DNA from 2 places in the Sporosarcina sp. OR05 genome. Region 1 is predicted to be linked to the other one. Evidence: a T-box and tRNA genes for the amino acid it is inferred to sense, from the RefSeq annotation. Region 1 holds a T-box; the other holds one or more tRNA genes.
What was found. The T-box of region 1 lies ahead of ileS (isoleucine--tRNA ligase). A T-box ahead of a tRNA ligase gene usually reads a tRNA of that ligase, here a tRNA-Ile.
Positions count from the first base shown of each region.

Region 2: it encodes a tRNA-Ile, which carries the amino acid that the T-box ahead of ileS (isoleucine--tRNA ligase) is inferred to sense. The anticodon was not compared.

Region 1 covers NZ_JANKJL010000002.1:249,162-264,401, reverse strand. The annotation lists gene carB (carbamoyl-phosphate synthase large subunit) at 1-1,364, opposite strand, end outside; gene NRI27_RS05550 (carbamoyl phosphate synthase small subunit) at 1,357-2,457, opposite strand; gene NRI27_RS05545 (dihydroorotase) at 2,457-3,734, opposite strand; gene NRI27_RS05540 (aspartate carbamoyltransferase catalytic subunit) at 3,736-4,614, opposite strand; gene NRI27_RS05535 (solute carrier family 23 protein) at 4,761-6,059, opposite strand; gene pyrR (bifunctional pyr operon transcriptional regulator/uracil phosphoribosyltransferase PyrR) at 6,084-6,626, opposite strand; gene NRI27_RS05525 (RluA family pseudouridine synthase) at 7,329-8,243, opposite strand; gene lspA (signal peptidase II) at 8,243-8,716, opposite strand; gene ileS (isoleucine--tRNA ligase) at 8,879-11,641, opposite strand; T-box leader at 11,725-11,936, opposite strand; gene NRI27_RS05510 (DivIVA domain-containing protein) at 12,436-12,942, opposite strand; gene NRI27_RS05505 (YlmH family RNA-binding protein) at 13,031-13,807, opposite strand; gene NRI27_RS05500 (YggT family protein) at 13,842-14,129, opposite strand; gene NRI27_RS05495 (cell division protein SepF) at 14,155-14,613, opposite strand; gene NRI27_RS05490 (YggS family pyridoxal phosphate-dependent enzyme) at 14,610-15,240, opposite strand, start outside.
Region 2 covers NZ_JANKJL010000002.1:192-15,431, forward strand. The annotation lists rRNA gene rrf (5S ribosomal RNA) at 1-30, shown strand, start outside; tRNA gene NRI27_RS04145 (tRNA-Val) at 162-237, shown strand; tRNA gene NRI27_RS04150 (tRNA-Thr) at 260-335, shown strand; tRNA gene NRI27_RS04155 (tRNA-Lys) at 341-416, shown strand; tRNA gene NRI27_RS04160 (tRNA-Leu) at 445-526, shown strand; tRNA gene NRI27_RS04165 (tRNA-Gly) at 535-609, shown strand; tRNA gene NRI27_RS04170 (tRNA-Leu) at 621-709, shown strand; tRNA gene NRI27_RS04175 (tRNA-Arg) at 738-814, shown strand; tRNA gene NRI27_RS04180 (tRNA-Pro) at 828-904, shown strand; tRNA gene NRI27_RS04185 (tRNA-Ala) at 912-987, shown strand; tRNA gene NRI27_RS04190 (tRNA-Met) at 1,010-1,083, shown strand; tRNA gene NRI27_RS04195 (tRNA-Ile) at 1,091-1,167, shown strand; tRNA gene NRI27_RS04200 (tRNA-Ser) at 1,187-1,279, shown strand; tRNA gene NRI27_RS04205 (tRNA-Met) at 1,480-1,554, shown strand; tRNA gene NRI27_RS04210 (tRNA-Asp) at 1,557-1,632, shown strand; tRNA gene NRI27_RS04215 (tRNA-Phe) at 1,712-1,787, shown strand; tRNA gene NRI27_RS04220 (tRNA-Gly) at 1,794-1,867, shown strand; tRNA gene NRI27_RS04225 (tRNA-Ile) at 1,869-1,945, shown strand; tRNA gene NRI27_RS04230 (tRNA-Asn) at 1,949-2,023, shown strand; tRNA gene NRI27_RS04235 (tRNA-Ser) at 2,033-2,123, shown strand; tRNA gene NRI27_RS04240 (tRNA-Glu) at 2,131-2,202, shown strand; gene NRI27_RS04245 (TraR/DksA C4-type zinc finger protein) at 2,756-3,490, opposite strand; gene NRI27_RS04250 (1,4-dihydroxy-2-naphthoate polyprenyltransferase) at 3,716-4,663, opposite strand; gene NRI27_RS04255 (isochorismate synthase) at 4,812-6,197, shown strand; gene menD (2-succinyl-5-enolpyruvyl-6-hydroxy-3-cyclohexene-1-carboxylic-acid synthase) at 6,190-7,902, shown strand; gene menH (2-succinyl-6-hydroxy-2,4-cyclohexadiene-1-carboxylate synthase) at 7,895-8,734, shown strand; gene menB (1,4-dihydroxy-2-naphthoyl-CoA synthase) at 8,736-9,554, shown strand; gene NRI27_RS04275 (o-succinylbenzoate--CoA ligase) at 9,655-11,088, shown strand; gene NRI27_RS04280 (metal ABC transporter solute-binding protein, Zn/Mn family) at 11,292-12,410, opposite strand; gene yidD (membrane protein insertion efficiency factor YidD) at 12,524-12,757, opposite strand; gene NRI27_RS04290 (Dps family protein) at 12,852-13,301, shown strand; gene NRI27_RS04295 (putative motility protein) at 13,358-13,543, shown strand; gene NRI27_RS04300 (transposase) at 13,660-13,989, shown strand; gene NRI27_RS04305 (NUDIX domain-containing protein) at 14,046-14,510, shown strand; gene NRI27_RS04310 (alpha/beta hydrolase family protein) at 14,500-15,240, shown strand, end outside.

The DNA.
Region 1 (15,240 bases):
TCAATCATACTCCATTCATGCAACGTTTCAACGGATACTCCTCTGCGTAAAGCCTCTCCGATGAAGAAGAGACGTTCATCACCAGCTCGACGAATCCGTTTTTCAATCCACTCATTCGTCATATCTTCAGCATGTTTCAAAGTCAGACCAAATTGCCCAGTCTCGAGTGAGCGAACAGCTTTTAGGATGGATTCTTCAAACGAACGGCCCATCGCCATTACTTCGCCTGTCGCTTTCATTTGTGTTCCAAGGTTCCGTTTAGCCGATTCAAATTTATCAAATGGCCAGCGAGGAATTTTTGTCACAACGTAATCGATCGTCGGCTCGAAGCATGCATATGTGGAACCTGTAACCGGGTTCATCATTTCATCCAGTGTCAAGCCGACCGCAATTTTTGCAGCAAGTTTAGCAATCGGATACCCCGTCGCTTTTGAAGCAAGTGCTGACGAACGACTAACCCTCGGGTTCACTTCGATAATGTAGTACTTAAAGCTATGTGGATCTAGTGCAAGCTGAACGTTACAACCGCCTTCAATTTTCAAAGCACGGATAATCTTCAACGATACATTTCGTAGCATCTGATTTTCACGGTCTGTCATTGTCTGGCAAGGTGCTGTAACAATTGAGTCCCCTGTATGGATTCCAACCGCATCAACATTTTCCATATTGCATACGACAATTGCGTTATCTGCTGAATCGCGCATCACTTCATATTCGATTTCTTTGTATCCTGCGATTGATTTTTCTAAAAGACATTGTGTGACCGGGCTATATTTCAGTCCGCTTGCAACAATCTCCGTCAAATCTTTATCGTTATAGCAAATTCCGCCTCCTGTTCCACCTAACGTGAAGGCAGGTCGGACAATCACTGGATAGCCGATTTTTTCAACAAATGCGTATGCTTCGTCAAGGTTATGAATAATGTCACTTTCAGGAACAGGTTCTCCTAATTCATTCATAAGGGAACGGAATAGATCACGATCTTCGGCTTGGTGAATTGCATCAAGTTTTGTCCCTAGGATTTCGACATTTAACTCATCTAAAATACCGGATTCTTGTAGCTCAATCGCCATGTTCAGTCCTGTTTGCCCGCCAAGAGTTGGAAGGAGTGCATCCGGACGTTCTTTACGGATGATACGGCTGACAAAGTCAAGCGTGATTGGTTCAATATAAACTTTATCTGCAATTTCTGTATCGGTCATGATCGTTGCAGGGTTTGAGTTGATGAGGATAACACGGTATCCTTCTTCTTTTAGCGATAGGCAAGCTTGCGTACCCGCATAATCGAATTCTGCTGCTTGTCCGATAACAATTGGTCCTGATCCAATTACGAGAATCGTTTGTATGTCTTGTCTTTTAGGCATTGGTATTCTCCTCTCCATTACGTGCATTCATTAATTCAGCGAATCGATCAAACAAATGATTTGCATCTTCCGGTCCAGGCGATGCTTCCGGATGGAATTGGACGGAGAATGCTGCATCTGTTTTACTTTGGATTCCCTCAATCGAACGGTCATTTAGTGCTCGATGCGTGATTTCAAGGGCCGTCCCTTCTATAGATGTTTCATCAATGCAGTAACCGTGACTTTGTGATGTCAATTCGGTTCTTCCTGTCAGTAAATCTTTCACAGGATAATTCCCACCACTATGGCCAATCTTCATTTTCATTGTTTTTGCACCATAGGATAGAGCTAATAACTGGTGGCCTAACCCAATGCCAAAAATAGGAGTCTTGCCGAGCAATTGCTTAATTGTTTCAACTGCCCCTTCAACGTCTTCCGGATTTCCAGGTCCGTTTGACAAAAGAATGCCATCTGGCACTAACGCCATAATAACTTCTTTAGAAGTGTTATACGGAACAACGATGACATCATAATCACGTTTGTTCAACTCGCGGAGAATGCCGTGTTTTAATCCATAATCGATGACAACTACTCGTTTCCCTCGTCCCGGACTAGGATATGGTTTTTTCGTAGAAATCATTTCGACTACATTAGTAGGCGTCGTGAAATCAGCTACCTCTTTCACAACTGCCTCCATGTCTAACTCTTCACCTGCGGCAGTCAGCTTACCTTTTAGGGAACCTTTTTGGCGTAAAATACGCGTCAACTTTCTCGTATCAATTCCTTCGATTCCCGGAATCCCTTTGAGCACAAGTAAATCACCAAGTGTCATCGAGCTGCGGAAGTTAGACGGTTCTTCACTTAGTTCCCGAACGACCAGACCGTTGATAGCGGGTTCAATAGATTCATAGTCGTCGCGGTTGATGCCATAGTTTCCGATAAGAGGATATGTCATGACGACGATTTGACCAAAACCTGATGGATTCGAAATGGTTTCTTGGTAACCCGTCATACCCGTTGAAAATACGGTTTCACCAATTGAAGCATTGTCTGATCCGAAAGCTGCACCTTCAAAAATTGTTCCATCTTCTAAAACCAAATATCTTTTCTTCATCATTGACCATCCTTCCAGACGATTGATCCGCCATAAATTGTTGTAACCGGCCATCCAAAACATGTCCAGCCATCAAATGGTGTATTTTTCCCTTTAGACAAAAATGTTGTCCGATCAATTTGTTGCTCTTTGTTCAAATCAATTAACACAAGATCTGCAGTTGCTCCGATATCAATTTTCCCATACGGCATGCCAAACACATTCGCTGGCTTTGCAGTCATCCAATCTATCAATTGTTTTAAAGACCATTTCCCTTCCTTCACGAAATGCGTGTATAGAAGTGGGAAGGCTGTTTCAAATCCAGTGATGCCAAATGGCGCTTTTGCAATTCCGGCACTTTTCTCCTCAGCCGTATGTGGCGCATGATCCGTTGCAATGAAATCTAACGTGCCATCCAGTAGGCCATCTCGCAATGCTTGTAGATCTTCTGTCCCTCGTAACGGTGGATTCATCTTCCAATCTGCGTCATCTCCAGGAATATCATGTTCTGTAAGAAGCAAATGGTGAGGACTCACTTCTGCAGTGACATGGATACCGGCTTTTTTCGCATCACGGATCACTCGCACCGACTCTTTCGTACTAACATGGCATACATGATAATGCGCCCCTGCTGCCTCGGCCAATAACACATCTCTTGCAATATGGACCGATTCCGCAATGGAAGGAATTCCAGGAAGTCCAAGTTCTTTATTGCGTGTACCTTCATGCATTGCACCGCCATATATGAGTGTATTATCCTCACAATGAGCCACGATCGGCATGTTTTGCTTAGCAGCATCTTGCATTGCTTCGTACATCATGCCAGCTTCTTGAACCCCTACTCCATCATCTGTAAAGGCAAAAGCGCCATGCTCTTTTAACTCTGTTAAGTTCGTCCGTTCTTTACCCGCTTCACGAATTGTGATCGATGCGTAAGGCAATACTCGGATTAACGCTTTTTCTTCAATCAATTGATTAACATGTGCTAAATTTTCTTTTGTATCTGGAACTGGACGCGTGTTAGGCATCGCACAAATTGTCGTATAACCGCCTTTTGCAGCAGCTAACGTACCTGTTTCGATTGTTTCTTTATGCTCACCGCCCGGTTCACGTAAATGGACATGGACATCTATAAAACCAGGTGCAAGAAATAAACCTTGCCCATCTATTACTTGTGCATCTTCAATCGATAAATCCTTGCCAATTTCAGCAATTTTATCACCGCTTATTCTTACGTCAGAAACGTATAATTCACCTGCATCGTTCAATAACTGCGCACCTTGTATGATTTTGTCCATGTCAATTCCTCCCTTTCAATACAGCTTCTAAAATCGCTGCCCGTATGTATACGCCATTTTCTACTTGCTTAAAAATCCTTGAACGCGCACATTCAATTAAACAATCTGCAATTTCCACATCGCGATTTACCGGCGCAGGATGCATAATGATTGCTCGCTCTTTCATCATTCTTTCCCGTTCTACTGTGAGCCCGAATTGACGATGATATTCTTCTTTTGAAAAACTCGTTCCTTCTTCATGACGTTCGTGTTGCACCCGCAACAACATGACAACATCACTTTGCTCAAGCACGTCATCCCATTGATCCGTAGCGTCAACGTCGCCTGCCCATTCTTTCGGACAGAGGAATGTCACATTCGCACCGAGCCTTGTTAATGCATCTGCGTTAGACTTTGCGACTCGACTATGAGAAAAGTCCCCTGCGATTAATACGTTCAACCCTTTAAAGCTTCCAAATTCCTCTTGGATCGTAAACAGATCCAGTAACGATTGTGTTGGATGTTGGCCTGATCCATCCCCTGCATTGACGATGGCAACTTTTGTCTTTCCTTTAAGTTGATCATAGTATTTTTCTTCTGAATGTCGAATGACCACCGCGTCGAGTCCAATTTCTTCTAACGTTCGTACCGTATCGTATAGCGTTTCGCCTTTTAAAGCACTTGAAAATCCTGCTTCAAAAGGAATCACCTCAAGTCCAAGTTTTCGTTCTGCAACTTCAAAACTTGTCTTTGTACGTGTACTTGGTTCAAAAAACAAGTTGCTTACCATATAGTTACCCGGCAATTCACGCACCCCTAGGTGTTTGAATGTCTTTGCCCGTTCCAATAGACTATCGATTTCTTCAACTGATAAATCGCTCATCGCTACCAAATGGTTCATTCCGATGTCCCCTTCCTTGTAAAAAAAGAGCCTTTCCATGTACCGGAAAGGCTCGATGTGCATGACTGAACAATCGTCATCCATTGGAATGACAGTTCATCAACCGAACCTTTCCTTGTCTCACAGGACAATATTAAAAGGTCTATCTATTCTGTTGCTTCGTCTGCTAATGTTTCGTTTTTTCTACCTGGTAATAGGAGATTAAGCAAGACACCTACGATTGCCGCGAGTGCCATTCCACCTACTTGGAATGTTTCACTTACGTGAATGGAAGCTCCACCGATTCCAATCACGAGGATGACCGAGCAGATGACTAAATTTCGTTGTTCCCCAAAGTCCACTTTGTGATCGACGAGCATCCGTAGTCCTGAAGAAGCGATGATTCCAAAAAGCAGGATTGAGATGCCACCAAGTACTGCTTGAGGAATCGTTGATATAAGTGCCATCAACTTACCAACAAAAGAGAACCCGATTGCAAACACTGCTGCACCGATGATGACATAGACACTATACACACGTGTTATCGCCATGACACCAATATTTTCTCCGTAAGTCGTTTTCGGCGGTCCGCCAAGGAAACCACTTAGCAATGTTCCAAGCCCGTCACCGAGGAGGGAACGATTTAAACCAGGATCTTTAATCAAGTCCTTTTCCACTACCCGTCCTAATACTAGCTGGTGACCGATATGCTCTGAAATCGTGACGATAGATATCGGTACCATAATTGCCAGGAGTGTTGGTGTAATGACAAAGTCATAGTGGATTCCTGGTACTAAAAACGCGGGAATTTCAATCCAATCCGCTTTTACAACTGCTGTAAAGTCTACAATCCCTACTGCAGCTGAGTAGATGTAGCCTACAATGATACCGATGAGGACCGGCATCAAACTGACAACTCCTCTAAAAAACATGAGGCAGATGATTGCTGCAGCTAATGTGACAATTGCAGCCGAGAAGTGAAGGAGGTTATACACAGGTTCAGGGTTCCCTTCCACTTTAATCGTACTTGCCATCTGTACAGCAATCGGTGCCACTGCGAGACCGATTACCATGATGACAGGTCCAACTACGACTGGTGGTAATACTTTCATAATCCAATCTGAGCCCGTTGTCCAAATGAGAAGGGAGACGAGGGCGTAGACTAAGGCAACGAACATGCTGCCAATCATTGCACTTCCTATGCCTCCGGTGTCAGTCGCTGCTAGTATTGGTGCAATGAACGCGAAAGATGATCCTAAATAGGCTGGAACTTTAAATCGTGTTACAACAACAAAGATGAGCGTTGCGAGTCCACTAGTCAGTAATGCGATTGCTGGGCTTAACCCGACTAACTGCGGAACTAAAATTGTCGCGCCGAACATGGCAAACATATGCTGGAGGCTTAAGGCCAGCCATTTCCCTACTGGCGGCTTATCTTGAATATCTAATACTTTGTTGTCATTCATATGGTTGCCTCCGAAAAATTGATATTATTTAGTATGAATCGTTACGCCGTCTTTTCCATCTTCTTCACTGACACTAACAACTACACGTTCTTCACTTGAAGTAGGGATATTCTTTCCAACAAAGTCAGGTCTGATCGGCAGTTCACGGTGACCACGGTCGACTAACACAGCGAGTTGAATTGCCGCCGGTCTGCCTAAATCAATCACCGCATCCATTGCCGCACGCACCGTACGTCCTGTGTAGAGTACATCATCGACAAGGATGACTTTCTTTTCCGTTACATCATGTTGGATGTCAACTTGTTGGACAAGAGGCTCCTGATTGTGATGTTTCATCTGTAAATCATCGCGATATAAAGTGATATCTAATTCCCCGGTAAGAATTGCTTTTCCTTCAATTTGCGCGATTTTGTCTGCTAGGCGTTTTGCTAGGATGGCGCCTCTCGTCTTAATGCCTACTAAAATACATTGATCGATCCCCTTATTCTTCTCAATGATTTCATGGGCTATTCTCGTCACTGCACGAGTAATCGCTTGTTCGTCAAGGATTATCGCTTTTTCCGTCATGTCTTCCCCTCCATTATTTTCTGGTATCAGGTATACAGGATTTCTGCTTTTGCATCTGAGGTCTGCAGGATGCAGATTATGCAGTCGTTGCCACACGACGTGGCGAACTTAGACTGCGTTCCTCTACTGTGCAAGCGCCCTCCGCTTTTGCATCGGCTAGCTCCGGGCGCTAGATGCTCGGGTCATAAGCCAGCCCTGCTGCACGGCAAAGTGCGCCGTTTCGCATGTCCGTCTTATGCCTGAGGTCTGCAAGATGCAGATCATGCAGTCGTTGCCACACGACGTGGCGAACTTAGACTGCGCTCCTCTACTGTGCAAGCGCCCTCCGCTTTTGCATCGGCTAGCTCCGGGCACTAGATGCTCGGGGTCATAAGCCAGCCCTGCTGCACGGCAAAGTGCGCCGTTTCGCATGTCTGTCTTATGCCTGAGGTCTGCAGGATGCAGATCATGCAGTCGTTGCCACACGAGGTGGCGAACTTAGACTGCGTTCCTCTACTGAGCAAGCGCCCTTCGCTTTTGCATAAAAAAAACCTCCTGCCGGAATGGCGGGAGGTTTATGTGCAGAAAAAAGCATACAATGGATAGACGTATAGCCAGGTATCCAATCGTACTTCCGTGCAACCTTCCCAGCCTCTCTGGACTGTCTTTAAAGGTATCGCTATTCAATTTCTGTTATTAGTATAGTGGGCAGTTTGAACTTTGTCAACGCTTTTCATTTTGCAATTGCGTAAGGAGTGTTTGAAAATCCTCAGGCAATGGTTGTGTGAATTCATAGTACTGCCCATTACGCGGATGCTCAAATCCGATTGTTCCTGCATGTAACGCTTGTCCATTAAATTCTATCGTCTTCTTAGGACCGTATTTTGGATCACCCGCTAATGGATAACCAATATATTTCATATGCACACGAATTTGGTGTGTTCTACCTGTTTCCAACTTACATTCTACAAGTGTAAAATTACCAAATCGCTCAAGCACTTTGAAGTGGGTTACGGCATGTTTCCCATTATCGACGATTGTCATACTTTGTCGGTCTTTTACATCCCGACCAATCGGCGCATCTATCGTTCCTTGATCATGTGGAATATGACCGTGGACAAGCGCTGTATAGACACGCGTCACTGTTTTGTTAACCAATTGGTTGACGAGTGACACATGTGCAAGATCATTTTTCGCTACCATTAACAAACCTGACGTATCTTTATCAATACGATGAACGATTCCTGGACGCATGACACCATTTATGCCCGAAAGGTCTTTCACTTGATACATGAGTCCATTTACTAGTGTCCCGGTAACATGCCCTGGCGCAGGATGGACAACCATTCCACGTGGTTTATTCACGACCAGAACATCCTCATCCTCATAGACAATATCCAAGGAGAGGTCTTCTGCAACGATATCTAGCTCTTCCGGTTCAGGTTCGATAATTACGATATGATCGCCTATTTTTACTTTGTAATTTTGTTTTACTGAATGTTCATTCACTAACACAGCACCATCTTTTACCCATTGCTGTATTTGGGTGCGTGACCACTCGGGATTGACTGTCGATAACACTTTGTCAATCCGCCCATTTCCGTTTTCCTCTGTAATTACAACTTCAATTGGTTCCATTATGTCACCTTTTTCTTCTTTTTTTCATCTACAAACACATGAATAATCATTAAAACGACACCAATTGTTAACGCGGCATCCGCTACATTGAAAATCGGGAAATCGTAGTTGATGACAGGAATGAGTACATCCACGAAATCGACGACTTCCTTCCTCCATAACCGATCGATGAAGTTACCAACTGCCCCACCTAACAGAAGCATGAGACTACTGCTGAGTAAAGGAGAGCCTTTCGCTTCTTTGTGAAAGAAATATATGATACCGGCAACTACTACAACCGTTACAATGTAAAATAACCACATTTGACCTTCCAACATCCCCCATGCCGCTCCTTTATTGCGATGAGAAAGGAGCCCAACATACGGTTCAACAATCGATATTTTTTCACCTAAGTTCATATTTTGTACGACCAGCCATTTTGTCCATTGATCAATTAGAATAATGACAATCGCGATTCCATAATAGATTAACACTCCAAAAACCCCCGTCCGCCAGTTTCTGTTCCATTTTACCACAAATAGAGTCACATGATGAAATTGCGACTACCTGGTCAGCTCGCTATCAAGGTAACAACAAAAAAGGCTGTTGTACCAATGGCATTAAGCCATGGTTACATACAGCCTTACCTTAATTGATTAGGAATAATATTCTTTTACAACGTTTGCACAGCGCGTACAAAGTGTTGGATGATCTACATCAGTATTCACAGTTTCTGAAATTGTCCAGCAACGTTCACATTTCTCTCCATCTGCTTTCTCAACAAGAACAGTCGCCGCATCCAGTTTTAACGCATCAGCAGCAATATCACTTGCTTCTACTTCAACAAACTTTGAAACGATGAAGAACTGTGCATAGTCGATATCTGTTGCCTTTAAGACGTCTGCGTATTTCTCTGGCAATGCAAGTGTCACTTTCGCTTCAAGCGATTTTCCGATTACTTTTGCATTCCGTGCTTCCTCTAGCGCTTTCAACACATCGTCACGGACTACCATTAAGACGTTGAAGCGTTCACGGAGCGCACTCGCCACTTCCCCGTATTCAATTGCTTCAGGCATATCTGTCAATTGAACACTTTCTTCTTCCACATCGGCTAAATAAGACCATAATTCATCTGTCGTATGTGGGATGATTGGTGTTAACAACTTCAAGAGTGCAAGTAACGCATCATACATAACCGTTTGCATTGCACGACGGTGAGGATGGTCTGCCCCTTCAATATACACAACATCTTTTGCGATATCTAAGTAGAATGAGCTGAGCTCTCCCGTACAGAAATTGTTCACGGCATGATAAACACCTGCAAACTCATAGTTTTCATAAGCTGCTAGGACATCTTTAATCATATCCTGAAGCTTCACATACACATATTGGTCAATCGGACGCATTTGTTCAAATGCCACGCGGTCCTTCGATGGTGAGAAATCAGCGACGTTTCCGTGTAGGAAGCGCAGTGTATTTCTAATTTTACGGTATACTTCTGAAACTTGTTTAAAGTTCGAGTCTGACACTCGTACATCTGCCGTATAATCGACGGATGATACCCATAGACGAAGAATGTCTGCACCGAGTTGGTTCATCACTTTCGCTGGAACAATTGTATTTCCAAGTGATTTACTCATTTTACGCCCTTCTCCATCTAACGTGAAACCATGGCTTAACAAGCCTTTGTATGGAGCAATTCCATTAATGGCAACGCTTGTTGTCAAGGAAGAGTTAAACCAACCACGGTATTGGTCAGATCCTTCTAGATAGAGATCAGCAGGATAGACAAGATCTTCTCTTTCTTCTAACACGCCTTGGTGGGTAGATCCAGAATCGAACCACACGTCCATGATGTCCGTCTCTTTCGTGAAGAGACCATTCGGACTACCACTATGTGTGAAGCCTTCTGGTAACAAATCTTTTGCATCTTTTTCAAACCAGATGTTCGATCCATGTTCACGGAACAGTTTAGAGACATGGGCAATCGTTTCATCTGTAATAATTTCTTCGCCGTTTTCAGCGTAGAATACAGGAATCGGAACACCCCAAACACGTTGACGGGAAATACACCAATCACCACGATCACGGACCATGTTATAGAGGCGCGTTTCACCCCAAGCTGGCGTGAACTTCGTATTGCGAATCGCCTCAAGCAATTCATCACGGAATGATTGAATGGAAGCAAACCATTGCGCTGTTGCCCGGTAAATGACCGGTTTCTTCGTGCGCCAATCATGCGGATAGGAGTGAGTAATGAAAGATAGCTTTAATAACGCTCCGACTTCTTCCAACTTTTTCGTCACTTCTTTGTTTGCATCTTCATAGAACAATCCTTCAAAACCAGGTGCTTCGTCTGTCATGACACCACGGTCGTTCACAGGAGATAAAGCGTCAATCCCATATTGTTTTGACACATAGAAGTCGTCTTCACCATGACCCGGTGCTGTATGGACACATCCTGTACCCGCTTCAGCCGTTACGTGTTCACCTAACATAACAAGTGAATCGCGGTCATACAATGGATGTTTCGCAACGACGCGATCTAGCTCAGAACCTTTTAATTCACTGACAACTTCATATGATTCCCAACCGATTTCTTTTGCAACAAATTCGACGAGGTCTTTTGCTAATAAAAACTTGTTTCCTTCCACTTCAACAATTACATATTGGAAATCAGGGTGGACAGAAATACCGAGGTTCGCAGGAATCGTCCATGGTGTTGTCGTCCAAATGATAATCCGCACATCTTCCGCAACGACGCCGCGACCATCATGAACTGGAAATGCTACATAAATGGAAGGTGATTTCTTATCCTTGTATTCAATTTCCGCTTCTGCAAGAGCAGATTCACTGGAAGGAGACCAATAAACCGGCTTCAATCCTTTATAGATGTATCCTTTTTTCGCCATTTCACCAAACACTTCAATTTGTCGTGCTTCAAATGCTGGTTTTAATGTGATATATGGATTTTCCCAATCTCCACGCACACCAATCCGTTTGAATTGTGTACGTTGGTTATCGATCTGACTGTACGCATATTCCTCACACATTTTCCGGAACTCTGCAACTGATAGTTCTTTACGGTTTACCCCTTTGTTTACTAACGCTTGCTCAATCGGTAAACCGTGAGTGTCCCAACCTGGAACGTATGGCGCATGGTAGCCTGACATCGACTTATGACGGACAATCATATCCTTCAATACTTTGTTTAGAGCGTGCCCCATGTGAAGATCGCCGTTTGCATACGGAGGACCATCGTGAAGCACGAAAAATGGACGACCCTTCGTTCGCTCCTGGACTTTTGTATAAATGTCCATTTCTTCCCACTTCGCTTGCATATCCGGTTCTTTGTTCGGTAGGTTTCCACGCATCGGGAAATCCGTTTTAGGCATTAATAATGTGTCTTTGTAATCCATCCATGTTTCCTCCTTCATGTCTTGGCAAAAATACGAATCGTTGTTTCACGTGCATCGAAGAAAACAAAAAATCCCCATCCCAATAAAGGGACGAGGACTTCTGCTCGCGTTACCACCCTAGTTGCAGCACAGTTGTGCTACCTCTCAGAACACCATAACGGGGTGTTTCCGGGATTGCTTTTCTTCAATCCGGCTCTAGAGTGATTTTCGTCTTCGATGCATCGACCAGGCTTTCACCATCCCCGGCTCGCTTTAACAAGTTATCGAAAAGTACTCTCTCTATCATTGCCTGTCTTTACATATATGGTACTCATTATATGCGTGCTTGAAAAGAAATGTCAAGCACGTATACGAACAACAATTTGTTCATTGCAACAGTTGCCTTAATAGACAATTACCGATTGAAAACTCATGTGTTGATGAACCCGTTTGCTTGCGTTCCGGCGCACGCTTTCCGCGGGGCACGGGTGAGCCTCCTCGTCCGCTTCGCTCCCTGCGGGGTCTCACCATTCGTGCTATACCCCCGCAGGAGTCGGCGCCTGCACTCCAGCCAACTAGCTTGTGCTGACAACTTATTTTCCTCTCAACTTAAAAAATGCTCATCAGGATTGGAGCAAAAGGCGGCGAAGTGCAAAGACGTGCTCTCAACGTTCCGCTTTTGTTCACCAAAAGCTGTTCTCCGTTAAGAATATTTCTTGCAGGAACAACGGGAGCACAAGACCCTGGACTGGGCGAAGCGAGGGAATAAATTGCTCAGTTGGTTACTCAACAAACCGATTGCATTTAGTCTTTTATCACTCTTCATCTGCTGCAGTTTCCAACAGCTCAGATTCAGGTTCATATTCCATCAATTTGTCCCAGTCGTCCATTTTGATCATGTCCAGTTGCGCTTCAACTAACATTCTGAAACGGTTGCGGAAAACTTTGGATTGCTTCTTCAAATCTTCAATATCGATCGCAATTTTCCGCGCACGAGACAATGCTTCATTGACAATACGATCAGCGTTCTTTTCAGCTTCTTTAATAATTAACTTTGACTCTTGCAGTGAATTCCGGCGAACGTCTTCTGCAGCTTCTTGTGCAATCAATATGGATTTCTGTAGTGTCCCCTCAATTGTATTGAAATGGGAAATCTGTTCTTTCGTTTCTTTTAGGTTGTTTTTCAGTACTTTATTTTCTTCTAAGACATTTTCGTAGTCTTTCATGATTTGTTCTAAAAACTCATTTACTTCATCTTCATCATAACCGCGAAAGCCACGGCTAAATTCTTTGTTATGTATATCGAGTGGTGACAAAGCCATTCGTACGTTCTCCCCTTTCAATTGCTATAGTTCCATTATACATATCCTGTTTAGATAAAACAGCAGTTTTTAACCACTTTCAGAAAAATCATTCTAACTTACCAATAAGCAGACGAATTTTATCTTTTTTCGTACGGCCTTCAATAGACAACACTTTAAATCGCCCAAAGCCCCTTACTGAAAGGCTGTCCAATTCGTTCAACTCAAAGGCTTGCGTACTTCGGATGACATGATTCACTTTCACTTTATCGCCTTGAATAAGTGCTACCGCTTTTTGTCGCGGACTCTTAATAAGTGACGCGACAACTGTATCTAAACGCAATGAACTGATGATATGGAGTTCTTCCTTCCACTCTTCATTCATTTCAAGTAATGGTACAGCATCTTCCAGTAGTTCAAGTCGAATTTTTGATTTTCCGATAGCTGTAAAGTTTGCCTTCATATAGTCTTTCAATTCAGATGCAACTGCCATTTGGACTTGGTCTTCGTGCAATCGAATATCCCCAAATTTAGATCGATCAATGCCAAGTGACATGAGTGATCCTAAAATATCTCGATGTTCTAATTGCATAAACTTAGCAGGGTACTTCACTTGAAAAACGACAATTTGAAAATCATCTTCCGTTGGGACAAAATAATCCGGATAGATTAATACCCGTTTACGTTCCGCACTTGCGAAAGTTCCAAAGCCTTCAACTGACAATCCGGCACCTTTTACAACCGATTCCACGATAAACTGCTGTCTCGGATCGAGAAAGCCCGTAAGTTTAGGCGAATATGTATCTTCCACTTCACGTGTCCATCCGATTACGGTTTCAATGAAAGGCTGCTCGTCTTTTCTGAAATGTTGTATAATTGCATCCATCGTTTACGACTCCTTGTTCTGTATAGAAAAAACCTCACACTAGTGAGGCAATGATTACGTATACTTGACGGACTCCCGCACGAATCAAATAGTTGAGTACGAAAATCGCAACGATCGGTGAAATATCAATCATACCAATCGGTGGAATAAATTTACGGAAAAACCCTAAGTATGGTTCTGTTATTTTCCCAAGAAACCTTCCAAAAGTCGTTTCCCTCGTTGAAGGTACCCATGACATCAAAATATAGATGATGAGGAGTATGGAGTAGATATCGATTACATTCATAATCACATTAAAGAACATTGCTAAAAAAAGTTGCATATTTATTATTACACCTCATCCGATTCTATCGTTCAAAAAAATCCGAAATGGACCCTGCCACTTCTACGTTCTCCGGTACGCATAAGAAAATATCCGTACCGACGCGTTGAATATCGCCGCCGAGCGCATAAACAGTTCCACTTAAGAAATCTACTATGCGAATTCCTTGGTCACGCTCTATTCTTTGCAAGTTGACGACTACTGCACGCTTGTTTTTCAGGTGTTCTGAAATATCTTGTGCTTCAGCGTATACACGCGGTTCAAACAACACAACTTTTGAAGATTTTTGCAGACTTTGCAAACTTACAACCGTTCCAGGTTGTTGCGTTTCCGTCGACTGTTGCTTTCTTGCAGGTGTCCTCTTCGGCTGTTGAGGGACAGGCTGCTGCAATTGCTGTTGTTGCTCTCGCACCGGTTGTTCTTGTTCATACGCTTCTTCTTCATCTAAATAAAACCACTTTTCGAATCTTCTTTTAATGCTCATTGTTCTCCCTCACTCTCCGTTCCGACTAATGCGGTACCGATTCTAACATGAGTTGCACCTTCTTCAATCGCTATGGCAAAATCATTGGACATACCCATTGACAACTGTGTACACGGAGCATGTTCCATATTGGCAGCTGCCATTTCATCTCGTAATTGACGAAGCGAACTAAATACAGATTTTAGAACATCCTGATCTTCTGTAAAAGGAGCCATTGTCATTAACCCGATCACTCGGATTTTATCAAAAGTAGCAAGTTGTTGTAAAAAAGCCCGCAGTTCATCTGGAGAGACACCTGACTTTGACTGTTCACCCGAAACATTTACTTGAACAAAACAGTCGATCGGTGCACTTGCTCGTTTTTGAATTTCTTTTGCTAAACTGATTCTGTCCAATGAGTGAAGGCAATGAATATCATGAATGACATCTTTCACTTTTCTACTTTGGACATTGCCGATATAGTGCCAACAAACAGCTGAGGATTGGATATCCTGACGTTTTGCCAGCAAGCCTTCTGGGCGATTTTCTCCAACATGTAAAATCCCTAAATCAATCACTTCTTTTGTTCTCTCAGTAGAAACTTGCTTTGTAACAGCAATGACAGTAATATCTTCCCGGTTTCTTCCC
Region 2 (15,240 bases), 250 kb from region 1:
TCCCCCTGTGAGAGTAGGACGTCGCCGGGCCTGCAAGATTCATTACATAATGCAGCACGCAAGGACAACTTCCGTTTAAAGCGAAGTAGCAAGTGGATCGAAGAAACGATTGAGTGAATGAAGCTGACAAAGAAGTGCACAGCTTATCACATTTAAACCATGGAGGATTAGCTCAGCTGGGAGAGCACCTGCCTTACAAGCAGGGGGTCGGCGGTTCGAACCCGTCATCCTCCACCATATTATCTATACATTACACTTAGCCGGTGTAGCTCAACTGGTAGAGCAACTGACTTGTAATCAGTAGGTTGAGGGTTCAAGTCCTTTCGCCGGCACCACTTTTGAGCCATTAGCTCAGTCGGTAGAGCATCTGACTTTTAATCAGAGGGTCGCAGGTTCGAATCCTGCATGGCTCACCATTTATAAATTCTGTTTTGAACCAATTATGCGGGTGTGGTGGAACTGGCAGACACGCTAGACTTAGGATCTAGTGCCGCAAGGCGTGGGGGTTCGACTCCCTTCACCCGCACTTTCAATGCGGAAGTAGTTCAGTGGTAGAATACGACCTTGCCAAGGTCGGGGTCGCGGGTTCGAATCCCGTCTTCCGCTCCATATGAATAATTGCCGGGGTGGCGGAACTGGCAGACGCACAGGACTTAAAATCCTGCGGTAGGTGACTACCGTACCGGTTCGATTCCGGTCCTCGGCACCATTATTTTTAGTCAATGAAACATCGATATGCGCCCGTAGCTCAATTGGATAGAGCGTCTGACTACGGATCAGAAGGTTGTGGATTCGACTTCTGCCGGGCGCGCCATTAAGCTTAACGACGGGAAGTAGCTCAGCTTGGTAGAGCACTTGGTTTGGGACCAAGGGGTCGCAGGTTCGAATCCTGTCTTCCCGACCATCATATTGGGGCCTTAGCTCAGCTGGGAGAGCGCCTGCCTTGCACGCAGGAGGTCAGCGGTTCGATCCCGCTAGGCTCCACCAATATAATATTATTACTTTTCTTGGCGGCGTAGCTCAGCTGGCTAGAGCGTACGGTTCATACCCGTAAGGTCGGGGGTTCGATCCCCTCTGCCGCCATCCTAAAGGACCTTTAGCTCAGTTGGTTAGAGCAGACGGCTCATAACCGTCCGGTCGCAGGTTCGAGTCCTGCAAGGTCCACCACTATTTGAATAGTGAATACGGAGGAATACCCAAGTCTGGCTGAAGGGATCGGTCTTGAAAACCGACAGGGGTGTTAAAGCCCGCGGGGGTTCGAATCCCTCTTCCTCCGCCATAATGTATTAAAACAGTAGTGGAAGGTTTATGAAACACTGATAGCGTAGGATTTAAATTTTCTACAACTAATATTATTGCGGGGTGGAGCAAATCACATCACGCAGAATGTGATTTGTGTAATTTCCTAAAAGGAAATTACAACAAAGTCTCACGAAATACCGAATGCGTAGGATTTAAAGTTCCTACAACTAATATTATCGCGGGGTGGAGCAGTGGTAGCTCGTCGGGCTCATAACCCGAAGGTCGCAGGTTCAAATCCTGCCCCCGCAACCAAAGGTCCCGTGGTGTAGCGGTTAACATGCCTGCCTGTCACGCAGGAGATCGCCGGTTCGATCCCGGTCGGGACCGCCATTCTTTAGTACTACATAAAGATTTCGATTTTAGAATAGGTTGATCTTAAAAGATAGAAACTTTTTTCTAAGTCACTTGTGGCTCAGTAGCTCAGTCGGTAGAGCAAAGGACTGAAAATCCTTGTGTCGGCGGTTCGATTCCGTCCTGAGCCACCATTATTTGCGGGTGTAGTTTAGTGGTAAAACCTCAGCCTTCCAAGCTGATGATGAGGGTTCGATTCCCTTCACCCGCTCCATGGGCCTATAGCTCAGCTGGTTAGAGCGCACGCCTGATAAGCGTGAGGTCGGTGGTTCGAGTCCACTTAGGCCCACCATATTCCGCAGTAGCTCAGTGGTAGAGCAATCGGCTGTTAACCGATCGGTCGTAGGTTCGAGTCCTACCTGCGGAGCCATATTAACTCGGGGAAGTACTCAAGTGGCTCAAGAGGCGCCCCTGCTAAGGGTGTAGATCGCGAAAGCGGTGCGAGGGTTCGAATCCCTCCTTCTCCGCCATATTGTTGGCCCCTTGGTCAAGCGGTTAAGACACCGCCCTTTCACGGCGGTAACACGGGTTCGAATCCCGTAGGGGTCATAACTAGAAAAAGAACTGCATTCATTTATACGAATGCAGTTCTTTTTATTTTGTTTCTATAATATTTCTTGGAGTGTTTGTACAAATTCAATATAATACATGTAGGCATATTCATCATCATGTGTTTTCTCTGTTTTGCTCTTGCCCTTTCCTTTCCTCTCAATTTAGACAATTAATTACGATTCCTAACATCGTGCAATTGATCACTTGATGGATATGGATTGGCCTGTTGCTTCTTTAATATGCTGGATGCTTCAATTTCCTCAGCGCTGCATCCGTATTACTTTCGTTACATCGACGGATGAACAGTTTATAAAGTATTGATTGCTAAAAGCGTATCGTTTACTTGAGCTCTAGTATACAAGAGTGTTTCCTTCGTTCAATATGGATGCAATTTTTTTCGTTGTCTGGAGTTGATATGAGGAAGGGAGCGTTGAGTTAGCTATATTTTTAAGGAAAAAACCGTCATGCCCCTTTGAAAAGGAACTGACGGTTTTATTGCTTTTACAGGGTCAATAGTAATAACAGTAGACTTCAACATATTATCACCATCTCATCTTTCATTCAAATAGCTATCTTTTTGATGATAAGGGATATTGCCCATGGATGACTCCAACCCTTCATCATCTAACGTTTGTTCGTATTCCTCAGATTTCTCTGATCGCACAAAACCGCGTTTTTCTCCGGTAATATCTGTGCTGACGAATTCCTCCATTTGGTCAGCTGCCCCATCAAGTATTTCATCGTCATATAAAGAATTATAGTCATCATGGTCTCCTATAAAATCTGATGGTGTTTCTGATGTGCCTGATTTGGCGATTTCTTGAAAACTGTCTTCACTGTCTCTCCGTATACCTTCTCTTCGATCTGCAAAGGAATTTGCCTTTGCCATAACCAATAATTCATCTTCAACTGGTCGGTCTTCAGGAATGGATCGCTCAGTTGCATGTTCGTAACAATAGGACGTGTAAGGAATTGCTTCCAAACGCTCGTAGGGGATTTCTGTTTGACACTCTTGACAATAGCCATAAGTACCTTCGTTCATCGCTTCTAGAGCGTGCTCAATCTTTTCTAATTCATCTCCAGCATGTACATTAATCGCCATATCCTTTTCCCGTTCATATAATTCGGTTCCCATGTCACCAGGATGATTGTCGTACATGGATAATTCGCCAACATCATTTTGAGAGGATTGTTTAATGTCAGTTTCTTGTTCAGTTTTCGTTAACTGCGTTCGCAATTGCAATAATTCTTCTCGAAGAGACGTTTTTTGGTGATCTGTTAACATGATTAGCACTTCCTTTGAAATTGTTTTCGTAGTATGGTCTATTTCATGCAAGTTCATAGCTAAGAAATAATGCTAAGTAGTATTCAATTCCCTATGCTGTAGAGAAACTAAACATTTATCGATAACTTCGTCAGATTTAATCAAAAAAACCGCATGGCGCAAAGTATAACAAACTTTGACATCATGCGGTTTCGTATGTGTTTTATTGACATAAATGATGGGTGTTTAGACCAAATGTCCAATCAGGATACCAATTCCAAGCAGTAGACCGAATATTGTATTGGTCACTGCTGTATGCTTCATCGCAGGCATTACCTCCAATGGGAGAAGATGTGCATGGAAGATTGTAATAGCTTTAATCGGTTTAGGAATACTGATTAGAACAAGTAATGCCCATGGTGTCAATTGACCAAGAATAACAAGACCTATCACCCATAAATAGCTGATGCAGAAAAACGTCGCAAGTATTTTAATGGCAGCGGGTCTGCCGACGAGAATGGCAAGTGTTTTTCTGCCTCCGATTTTATCTCCTTCAAGATCCCGAATGTTATTGGCTAACATGATTGCTGCAACGAGCAACATGCTTGGAATTGAAATCAGTATGGCTAGTGCGGTTACTGTACCGGTTTGAATATAAAACGCAATTAATATGAGCAGCATCCCCATGACGACACCTGAAACAAGTTCGCCAAATGGTGTATAGGCGATTGGGTAAGGTCCACCTGTATATAAGTATCCGATCAGCATGGACACAAGCCCAACAAGTGCTAATCCCCAAGAGGTTTGGGAACAGATATATACACCAATCAACATGGAAACAGCGTAAAGTGCCAAGGCGATGGCTAAAACGGTTTGAGCTTTAATGCCATTTCGGACAATCGTTCCACCAATACCTACAGAATGCTCTGTGTCCAGACCTCTTTTGAAGTCATAATATTCATTGAACATATTAGTTGCCATTTGTATGAATAAGCTTGCGATAAGCATAGCCAAAAATAATGGGAAATGTAGGTCGCCGTATGTGAGTGCGATCATTGTCCCTAAAAAGACGGGGGCGAATGCTGCTGTTAACGTATGGGGTCTTGTCAATTGCCACCAAATTCGCCAACCGGTGTCTGCTTTAATAGTATGTTGCAATTTCCTCTCTCCTATTCTAAGGTTTCCGTTATTCATTGTACTCTAAATCGACGAAAAGAGGTATCCTTCTTTGCATTATATATGCGTGTTCTTATGATTTTCGGTATAATGTAAGTAAGATGTAAATAAAACAACTTATATGGTGAACGGAATTTTAATTGATTACACTGAAGGAGAGAAAATGATGAGCTACAAAATAACGGATGTCAGCAGCACGAAACAAGTGCCACTGTCTCCTCATACCCAGTTTTTCACTGAGACAGTGGAGGTTGGTAGGATTTCTCCTTTATCATTTTTCGAAGCAGGTGCATCGCACTATAAGAACGAGCGGTTCTATTGGCAAAATGCTGATAAGACGATGACGCTTGTCGGTGTGGGGCATGCCTATACAATTGTCAGTGAACAGCAGGACAAGCGTTATGAGGAGATCGCAAGTAAGTGGAAGCAGTTGTGTGCACTGTTAGTAAAAGAAGATAAAGATATCGAGCCAGTTCTGTTTGGTGGTTTTTCATACGATGAACGGAACAGACGGTCGTCAGAATGGGATGGCTTCCCATCTGCTTATTTTATTGTTCCGGCCTTTCAATTAAAGATTGAACATGGGAAGACGTACATTTCGATTAACATGGTGACGGATCAAAAAGATGTTTTATCATCTTTTGATGAACTACGTGAAGAACGGGATAGACTTATTCATACTGCACAAGTGGAGGAGCTTTCATTCACAGATACAAATCAAGTCATTGCAACAACCGAGCGTGGCAAAGAGGCGTATTTAAAAGCTGTTGAAAATGTGACTGGAAAAATTCGACTCGGAAAAGCGGACAAAGTTGTCATTGCACGAGCAATTGAACTTGAATTTGAACAAGAGGTATCTGTTGCACGTACATTGCAATCCATTACAAATGAACAACAAGAAAGTTATCATTTTGGACTTCAACAAGGAAAGTCCTTATTTTTTGGTGCTACACCTGAACGCTTAATTGAGGTGAAAAATGGAGAAGCCTATTCCGCTTGTGTCGCTGGATCAATTCGTAGGGGAAAAACTGCTCAAGAAGACCGAGAATTAGGTGAGCGATTGTTAGGCGATCCGAAAAATCGCGAAGAGCATCAACATGTAGTGAGTATGATATCTGATGTATTTGAGGCGTATTGTGAAGATGTGTGCGTTCCGAAAGTGCCGAAGTTAATGAAAATCCGGGATATCCAGCATTTGCACACACCTGTTCAAGGCACAATTAAGCAGAAGAGTGACATTTTCTCATTTGTACAAGCATTGCACCCGACCCCTGCATTAGGTGGTGTCCCGACGACGGTTGCTCTTGACATGATCCGGAACGAGGAAGGATTAGATCGTGGTTATTATGCAGCGCCAATTGGTTGGACTGATACGGCAGGGAATGGTGAGTTTGCTGTCGGCATACGATCTGCATTGTTGGATGGAAACAAAGCATATTTGTACGCAGGTGGAGGAATTGTGGCCGATTCTGTTGCTGAAGAAGAATATGAAGAAACTTGGGTCAAGTTTAGACCGGTGTTAAGGGCGCTTGGAGGAAAGTTGAATGGATGAACGAAAAGTGTTAACCAACCATGTATTACGATTAACGCAGACTTTGATGCAAGCTGGAGTGAAATCGGTCGTCATTAGTCCAGGATCTCGATCAACACCGCTCGCTTATGCATTTGCAGCGAATGAACACATACAAACTTTCATGCAAGTTGATGAACGATCTGCTGGTTATTTTGCACTTGGCTTAGCAAAGGCGACAGGCAATCCTGTCGTCCTTTTGTGTACGTCTGGAACCGCAGCCTCCAATTATCATCCTGCAGTGACAGAAGCGTATTATGCACGCATACCATTAATTGTCATGACTGCCGATAGACCACACGAACTTAGAGGTGTCGGTGCCCCTCAAGCAATCGACCAATTGAATATGTATGGCAAGCATGTAAAATTCAGTGTGGATTTACCGCTGGCTGAGGATAATGATGAATTGGATACTTTTCTTGAACGGCATACGCAACGGGCAGTTGCTATCGCAATGACACAGCCAATCGGACCAATTCATTTAAACATCCCTTTACGTGAACCATTACTGATCGATTTTGATAGACCTGCACCATCGATAACGTTTATGGAACGTATTGTAGGAGAGAATGAACTTTCTTTGCCAATGAAGGGACAGCTAAATAATCTAATTGCGAATGCAAAAAAAGGTTTGCTTATTGTAGGTGAAATGCCGATTAATTTTGATAAAAAAGCATTTTGGCATTTTGCTAAATCCCTGCAATGGCCAGTACTATGTGATCCATTGTCCAATTTACGTTCAGAGGTTCCGACAGATTGTCTTCATCTGTGCATAGCCCATTATGATGCATTGCTAAAGAGTGAGCATTTTGCAGATATCGCAGTGCCTGATACGGTTATTCGTTTTGGCCCACAACCGGTGTCCAAACCATTGTCTCTTTTTTTAAAGAAAACAAAGCCTACAGTTTATGTCGTGTTTGATGAGTCTCCTGAATTCCGTGATTCGCTAGGTGTAGTTACGCACCATGTACAAGCATCACCGCATGCTTTGTTTACAGCTGTTGATCAACTTCAGCGTACGGAATATGCAAAGTTATGGGCGACAGCTAATCAAGAAGCCGAACAATGTACACGTCATTATGAAGGGACGTTAGGCGACGAAGGAATCATTGTGAAATGTCTACTAGATAATCTTCCTACTGGCAGTGACTTAATAAGCAGCAGTAGTATGCCAATCCGAGACCTCGATACGTTTTTCTGTGCAACAGAAAAGGAACTCATGGTTTTTGCCAATCGGGGTGCAAACGGGATTGATGGAGTTGTGTCAACTGCGCTTGGCATCGAACGTGCTCGTAAAAGACCTACATTTTTGCTTATTGGGGACTTAGCATTTCTCCATGACGTTAATGGCCTAATTGTGTCGCGTTTTCACGAAACGAGTATAACCATAGTGATCTTAAACAACGATGGTGGTGGTATTTTCTCTTATTTACCACAAGCATCTGAGTCAAATCACTTCGAGGAGTTATTTGGGACACCGACCGGCTTGACGTTTGAACATATTGGTGCAATGTATGATGCACAGTATGCGTCCGTTCACGCAAAAGAAGAGTTTGTGCAGGAAATACAGAAGGACAAAGTTAAACCTATCCGCATCATCGAAGTATTTACAAGCAGACCTGTAAATGTACAAAATCACCGTGCTTATTGGGCTGATGTGGTTGAAAGGGTGAAGACGATTGGTTGAATTGACAATTACTGTTCGTGAATTACCGATTCACGTTGTCATGAACGGAGATGCACAATTACCGACAATCGTCTTTCTACATGGGTTTACAGGTGCAACAACGACTTGGCGAGAAGTTCTTGAACATGTAGGAAGTGAGTTCAGAACAATTGCTGTTGATTTGACTGGACATGGCATGACAGGTGTACCTGAAGCTCCTGCCCGGTATGCAATGGAAGAGCAGATTGCTGATTTACATATGTTATTTCAAAAGCTGTCCTTGCAATCCTTCGTGTTAGTCGGTTATTCGATGGGTGGACGCATTGCGCTTGCCTATACAATTCAATACCCAGAACAAATCCAAGCACTTGTGTTAGAGAGTGCTTCACCAGGGTTAGCTACAGAAGAAGCACGAATTGCAAGACGCCAAGCAGATGAAAAGTTAGCGTGTAGGATTGAAGCTGAAGGTGTTCGTCCTTTTGTCGATAATTGGGAAAACATCCCGTTGTTTCAATCCCAAAAAAAGTTACCAGAAGAAAAACGTATCCAAATTAGAAACGAGCGGTTACAACAAAGCGGCCAAGGCTTAGCAAACAGCTTGCGTGGAATTGGGACAGGTAGTCAACCATCGTATTGGGGATTAATTGGTAATTTAAAGGAAAACGTATTGTTGATTACTGGAGAGTTAGATGAAAAATTTGTCACTATTGCCCGGGAAATGAACGAAATTGCATCGTTGTGGAAACATACGATCGTACCTGGAGCAGGTCATGCAATTCACGTGGAAAAACCGTCATTGTTTGCTACAATGGTAAAGGAATTTATTTTAGCTATACAAAAGGAGGAGCACTAGTATGACACGTCAATGGGAAACTATCCGTACATATGAGGATATTAAATACGAAAAGTACAATGGAATTGGTAAAGTGACGATTAATCGTCCAGAAGTGCGTAATGCTTTTAGACCGAAAACGGTTATGGAGCTAATTGATGCATTTTCACGGGCGCGTGATGATGAAAGTATCGGTGTTATCATTCTAACTGGCGAAGGGGAAAAAGCCTTCTGTTCAGGTGGAGACCAATCTGTACGCGGACATGGTGGTTATGTTGGAGACGACGAGATCCCACGTTTGAATGTATTAGACTTACAAAGACTGATCCGTGTAATACCTAAACCGGTTGTGGCAATGGTTGCAGGTTATGCAATTGGTGGTGGACATGTATTGCATGTAGTATGTGATTTGACAATTGCTGCAGACAATGCACGTTTTGGCCAAACAGGTCCTAAAGTTGGTTCATTTGACGCTGGTTATGGATCAGGTTATTTAGCACGTATTATCGGACATAAGAAAGCGAGAGAAATCTGGTATCTATGCCGACAATATGATGCACAACAAGCGTTGGATATGGGACTCGTCAATACGGTAGTTCCTTATGAACAATTAGAAGATGAAACGGTCCAATGGTGTGAAGAGATGCTTGCAATGAGCCCGACAGCTCTCCGTTTCATTAAAGCGGCAATGAACGCTGATACGGACGGATTAGCTGGTCTTCAACAAATGGCTGGAGATGCTACACTCCTTTATTACACAACGGACGAAGCGAAAGAAGGTCGTGACGCATTCAAAGAGAAGCGTAAACCTGATTTTGGTCAGTTCCCACGTTTCCCTTGATGCAACTCCAAGGCACTCATTAAAATGGTGTAGACAAAGTCAAATATGGCTTTGTCTACACTTTTTTCAACAGCTTTTCTGATGAATAGAGGTGAAAAAGATGATTCCAAATTGGTTGGTACAAAGAGCAAATTTAACTCCGAATCGAATTGCACTTTCATTTGACAAGAAAGAGTGGACATTTCGTCAGCTGTTGGACGAAGCAACAAACATAGCTCAAAAACTACGGACAAATGGGTTACAGGATGGGCAACGTATTGCGTTACTAGGTTCATCAACACCGGATATGGTGTTGATGATCCATGGCTGTTTGTTAGCAGGACTTGAGATTGTGATGCTAAACGCACGGCTGACATCTAGTGAATTGAAGTGGCAGTTGGCCGATAGTGAGGCGGTAGCTCTATTATTGGATGATCAGAGTTCATTTCAGTTTACTAATTTATCGAAACCGATCTTGTCTTTTTCCGATATACATGCAAGTGGCAAATCCGAATTATCCATCGTGGATAGGTGGATGCCTTCCAAGACGCTAACGATTATGTACACATCAGGGACGACAGGTTTTCCGAAAGGTGTCCGACAAACAGCGGAGAACCATACGTCCAGTGCACTTTCTTCCGTTCTGAATCTAGGCTTGACAGAACATGATTGTTGGCTATGTACAATGCCGTTGTTTCATATTAGCGGATTTTCAATTTTAGCCAGATCCGTTATTTACGGCATGACTGTACGTCTGTATGAGAAATTTGATGAGTATGCAGTTGCAGATGAGATACAGCGAGGGCAAGTGACACGAATGTCGGTTGTTGCGGCAAGTTTGCAACGGCTTTTAATGGTTATGGAAGAACAAAATCTGTATGCCTCAACAGCTTTTTTAACGATGTTGGCAGGTGGGGGACCCATCCCAGTTGACTATTTACGAAGAGCGAGAGAACGAAGATTGCCCGTCCTACAAACGTATGGTATGACGGAAACGAGTTCGCAAACAGCGACTCTATCTGCTGAAGATGCTTTAAGTAAAATCGGTTCAGCAGGCAAACCGCTCTTTTTCAATCAAATTAAAATTGATGTTTCAGCTAATGACGCAGTCGGTGAAGTACTTGTGGCGGGGCCGCACGTAACTCCAGGGTATATCGGACATGCAGCTGCAGTTAGTCCCACAACTGATGGCTGGTTCCCAACAGGGGATATTGGCTATGTTGATGAGGATGGATATCTTTTTATCGTCGATCGACGCTCAGATCTAATCATTTCAGGAGGCGAAAACATTTATCCTGCTGAAATTGAGAATATCCTGGCCTCTCATCCGCTCGTGGTGGAAGCTGGGGTTTGTGGTCAAGAAGATGAGAAGTGGGGAAGCGTACCCGTTGCATTTATTGTCAGTAAAGGTAAAATTGTAGAAAGCGATCTAGTGGCTTATTGTAAGCAACATTTAGCGGGCTACAAAGTTCCGAAGGCGTTTCATTTTGTCGAACAGTTACCGCGTAATGCTTCGAATAAATTAGTACGACGTAAATTAAAGGAATGGTTGTAATGTGTTTTGTGGCGTATTAGAGGGTTAAATTGGATGAAGTCTCGAGTAGTTCGGTAAAGTTATCAATCGAGTTCACAATCTTTTCGATTGTATTTGAATAGTTATCAATCAAGTTCACAAAGTACTCGCCATTTCATGACCTTTGGACTAAAAATTACCACAAACAAAACCAGTGCGATTACCTTCTTCGCACTGGTTTCTCTTTACTTACTCAACGCTTGTTCAAAAACGCTTAAATTTCGTTCCATTAGAGTAAAATAGGTTTCATTATTCTGAACATCTTCAGGCGTAAGGACGCCAAGGTTATGAAGCTGTAAAGATTCTGCACCGATTTCTTTACGGACGACATCGGTCAGTTTGGACGATACGTTTTGCTCAAACAACACGTATTGGATGTTTTCTTCTTTTGCTTGGTCAACGATTTTTGTAAGCTCTTTTTGGGAAGGTTCACTTTGGGAATTCAACCCAGCAATGGCTACTTGATTTAATCCATATGCATTCGCAATATAACCAAAAGCAGCATGTGATACAAAAAAGGTTTTGGATGGGGCTTTATTTGCCATGTCAGCAAATCGTTCATCTAAATCCATTAATTGATCAGCAAGCGCATCATAATTCTTTTCGAATGTTTCTTTTTGCTCAGGCATTTTTGCGATGAGAGCTTCTTTAATGGAGTTTGCTAATTCAATGCTTAACGTTGGAGAAATCCACACATGTGGATCAAATTCACCATGGTCATGGTCGTGGTGAGCTTCCTCACTATTCTCATCATGTCCTTCTTCACCATGTCCATGTTCGTCCTCACCGTGCTCATCATGCCAGTCTTCACCATGACCATGTTCGTCCTCACCATGCTCATCATGCCCGTCTTCACCATGACCATGTTCGTCCTCACCATGCTCATCATGCCCGTCTTCATCATGATGGTGGTGATTTTCCCCTAAACGATCTTCCGAAATGGATTCTGCAGTGGCAATCATTTCGACGTGTTCGCTCTTTAACGTCTTTTGTGCATTTTCGACGAAACCTTCAAGACCAAGTCCGATATAAAAGAACAAGTCTGCATCTGCTAATGCCATCATATCTTTTTGGGTAGGATCGAATGTATGCTCATCTGCTCCTGCAGGATAAATGGATTGAACATGGACATGCTCTCCACCGATTTGTTCCGTGAAAAATTGTAACGGGTAAACAGTCGTATAGATGGATAATGTACCATCAGTCACCGTTGTTGCTTCCTCATTTTTGGTTGTTTGCCCACAGGCTCCGACAATTAATGTCAGAACAAGCCCGATAAATAGTAGCCATTTTGTTCTTTTCATATTGTACCTCCGACTAATAATAGTAATGATTACGATTTGAACAATACCTACTATACAAGATGATTATTAGTTTGGCAATAAAAAAAGAAAAAAACCGGCAATTGCCGGCACAATCATTTAACAATCTTCTCATTTTTTTCAGGAACTGGATCAAAACCACCTTCGTGAAAAGGATGACATTTAGAAATTCGACGTATTGCTAACCATGCTCCTTTTAGCGCACCGTGTTTTTCAATCGCTTCAACACCATAGTGGGAACACGTTGGGTAAAATCGGCATGTCGGTGGCATAATAGGGGAAATGATTTTTTGATAGATTTTGATGAAACCGATTAGTATGGCCTTCAATTCTAAACACCTTGCTTTCTGTTGTATGTTTAGTTTATTTGTTTTAGTGGTAAATTAACAGGGAGAAGCATTATAAACGAAGAGAGGTTTTACAATGAGTAAAGAATTGATGATGGAATTGAATAAGCAAGTGTCTACATGGTCGGTAATGTATGCAAAACTGCATAATTATCATTGGTATGTAAAAGGTAAACAATTTTTTACCTTACATGAGAAGTTTGAAGAACTGTATAACGAAGCGACGCTTCATATGGACGAAATTGCTGAACGAATCCTAACACTCGGAGGAGAACCAACTGCAACATTAAAGGAGCATTTGGAAGAGTCCGTCGTCAAAGAAGCGACAGGCAAAGAAAATGCGGAAGAAATGGTTAAAACCATTGCAGACGATTTTGCGAAAATCATGAAATCCTTGAAAAAAGGAATGGAGTTCGCTGCTGACAATGGAGACGATATGACAGAAGATATTCTGAATGCGGTCTATCAAAGCATTGAAAAACATCAATGGATGCTCAATGCATTTCTTGGTGAAGATAATAAATAATCCTTCATCCTCATCCAATTCCTCCGATAATAGAAGTGTGAAAGGAGGAATGGACAATGGAGTTAAATTCCATTATGGCAAGTCAATTGAGAAGTTTGCAATCGACTGTTCAATTGAGTGTCATGCATAAAGCGATGGCAATGAATACGACTGCAGCAACTGATATGTTGCAAAGCTTACCGAATCAGCCATCCACAGCATCCCATCCTCATAAAGGATTAGTCGTCGATCAAAAGGCGTAACTGATAAAAGCACGAATTCCAATGAGAGAAGGAATTCGTGCTTTTTATTCTGCTACAATTGTACATGAATCGTTTTGTTCCGAAGAACCATACTACGAAAAAAAGGTGGGGTTCATATGGAAAGCGATAAAGTGAAAATGTACGTGTCCGTTCAAAGCCAGCAAGTTTATCCGCATAAATACGCATCACCATGGGAGTACGAAGTGGAAATGAGTAGAGAATTTCTTCCGATATTTGAACAGATCTTCAGAGAGATGGATCGGTTGGAGTTCAGGAATTTCTTACGTGCACACTTGCCGTACGTCCCTTATCATTATGATAAGAACAACCACGAAGTAGACGACAAAACAATGAAAATCTATGCATTGATCCATGAATTTTCGGATGAAGAAACGAAAAAGTTCATTGAAGGACTGCCGTATTTCACAAGACCGGCACTTCCGTAAATGAACGAGCCGCTCGTTTTTCGTCCGTTGATCGGAATGAAAGGACGATGATGGCGATGATTACAACTTACAAAGATTTAAAAGGAGCACATGTTGAGCTGACGTTTGGAGAGAATCGATTTGGCATGGAAGCGAGGCATGTGCTCGTTGTTGTGAAGCACGAAGGGAAATGGTTATTAACTCGTCATTCCATTCGTGGAATTGAATTTCCTGGTGGGAAAGCTGAAGTAGGTGAGTCCGTGATCGATGCTGCCATTCGGGAAACAATCGAAGAAACTGGGGTAACGATAACGAATCTCGTCCGTTTTGCGGAATACATTGTCAATGGAGAAGAGCCCTTTTGTAAGGCAGTGTTTACAGGAACCGTGACACATATCGACGAACAGCCGACATTGCATGAAACAGAAGGGGCTTTTTGGTTGACGGATGAACAATTACAGGGTTGTACAACCTTGAGTTTTCATATGAAAGATGCAGGCATGCAGAAAATTCGGCAATGGGTGAATGCCAATGGTTCCTAATGCGACAATTATACATAGAAGAGGCTATCCATCACCCAATCCACATATTCGATTGGAAGAAATTACGTATATGTCAGAAGGATTAAGGGTTAAAGGGATGCTTGCTACTCCTAAAGCTGACAGGAAGTATGAAGGCATTGTCTATTTGAGAGGCGGCATGCAACATATCGGCATGGTACGGCCAGCTCGCATCGCCCAATTTGCGTCACAAGGATTTGTCGTCTTTGCGCCTTATTATCGAGGCAATCGAGGAGGCGAAGGACGGGATGAATTTGCTGGAAACGATAGGCAAGATGCGATCTTTGCTGTTGATGTTTTGAAGCATCAACCCAATGTTCAACAAGATCGTATCCATCTTTTCGCTTTTTCAAGAGGGGGAATCATGGCGCTTTGGACCGCCATCCTACGTGAAGACATTACTTCCATCGTCACTTGGGCAGGGATTTCAGATGTGATTTTCACATACAATGAGCGAAAAGATATGCGACGTATGATGAAAAGGGTTATTGGCGGAACGCCTATTAATATGCCTGATGCCTATCGGGAACGGACGGCGTTATTTAGAGTAAACGAGATTAATGCACCAATTCTCATCATTCATGGGATGAAAGATGAGAATGTGTCATTCGAGCAGGCGATCCTATTGGAAGATGCGTTACGAGAACACGATCGTAAGTATGAGACATGGTATTTTCCGGAGTATACTCATTACTTTCCGGCTGCTCAAAAT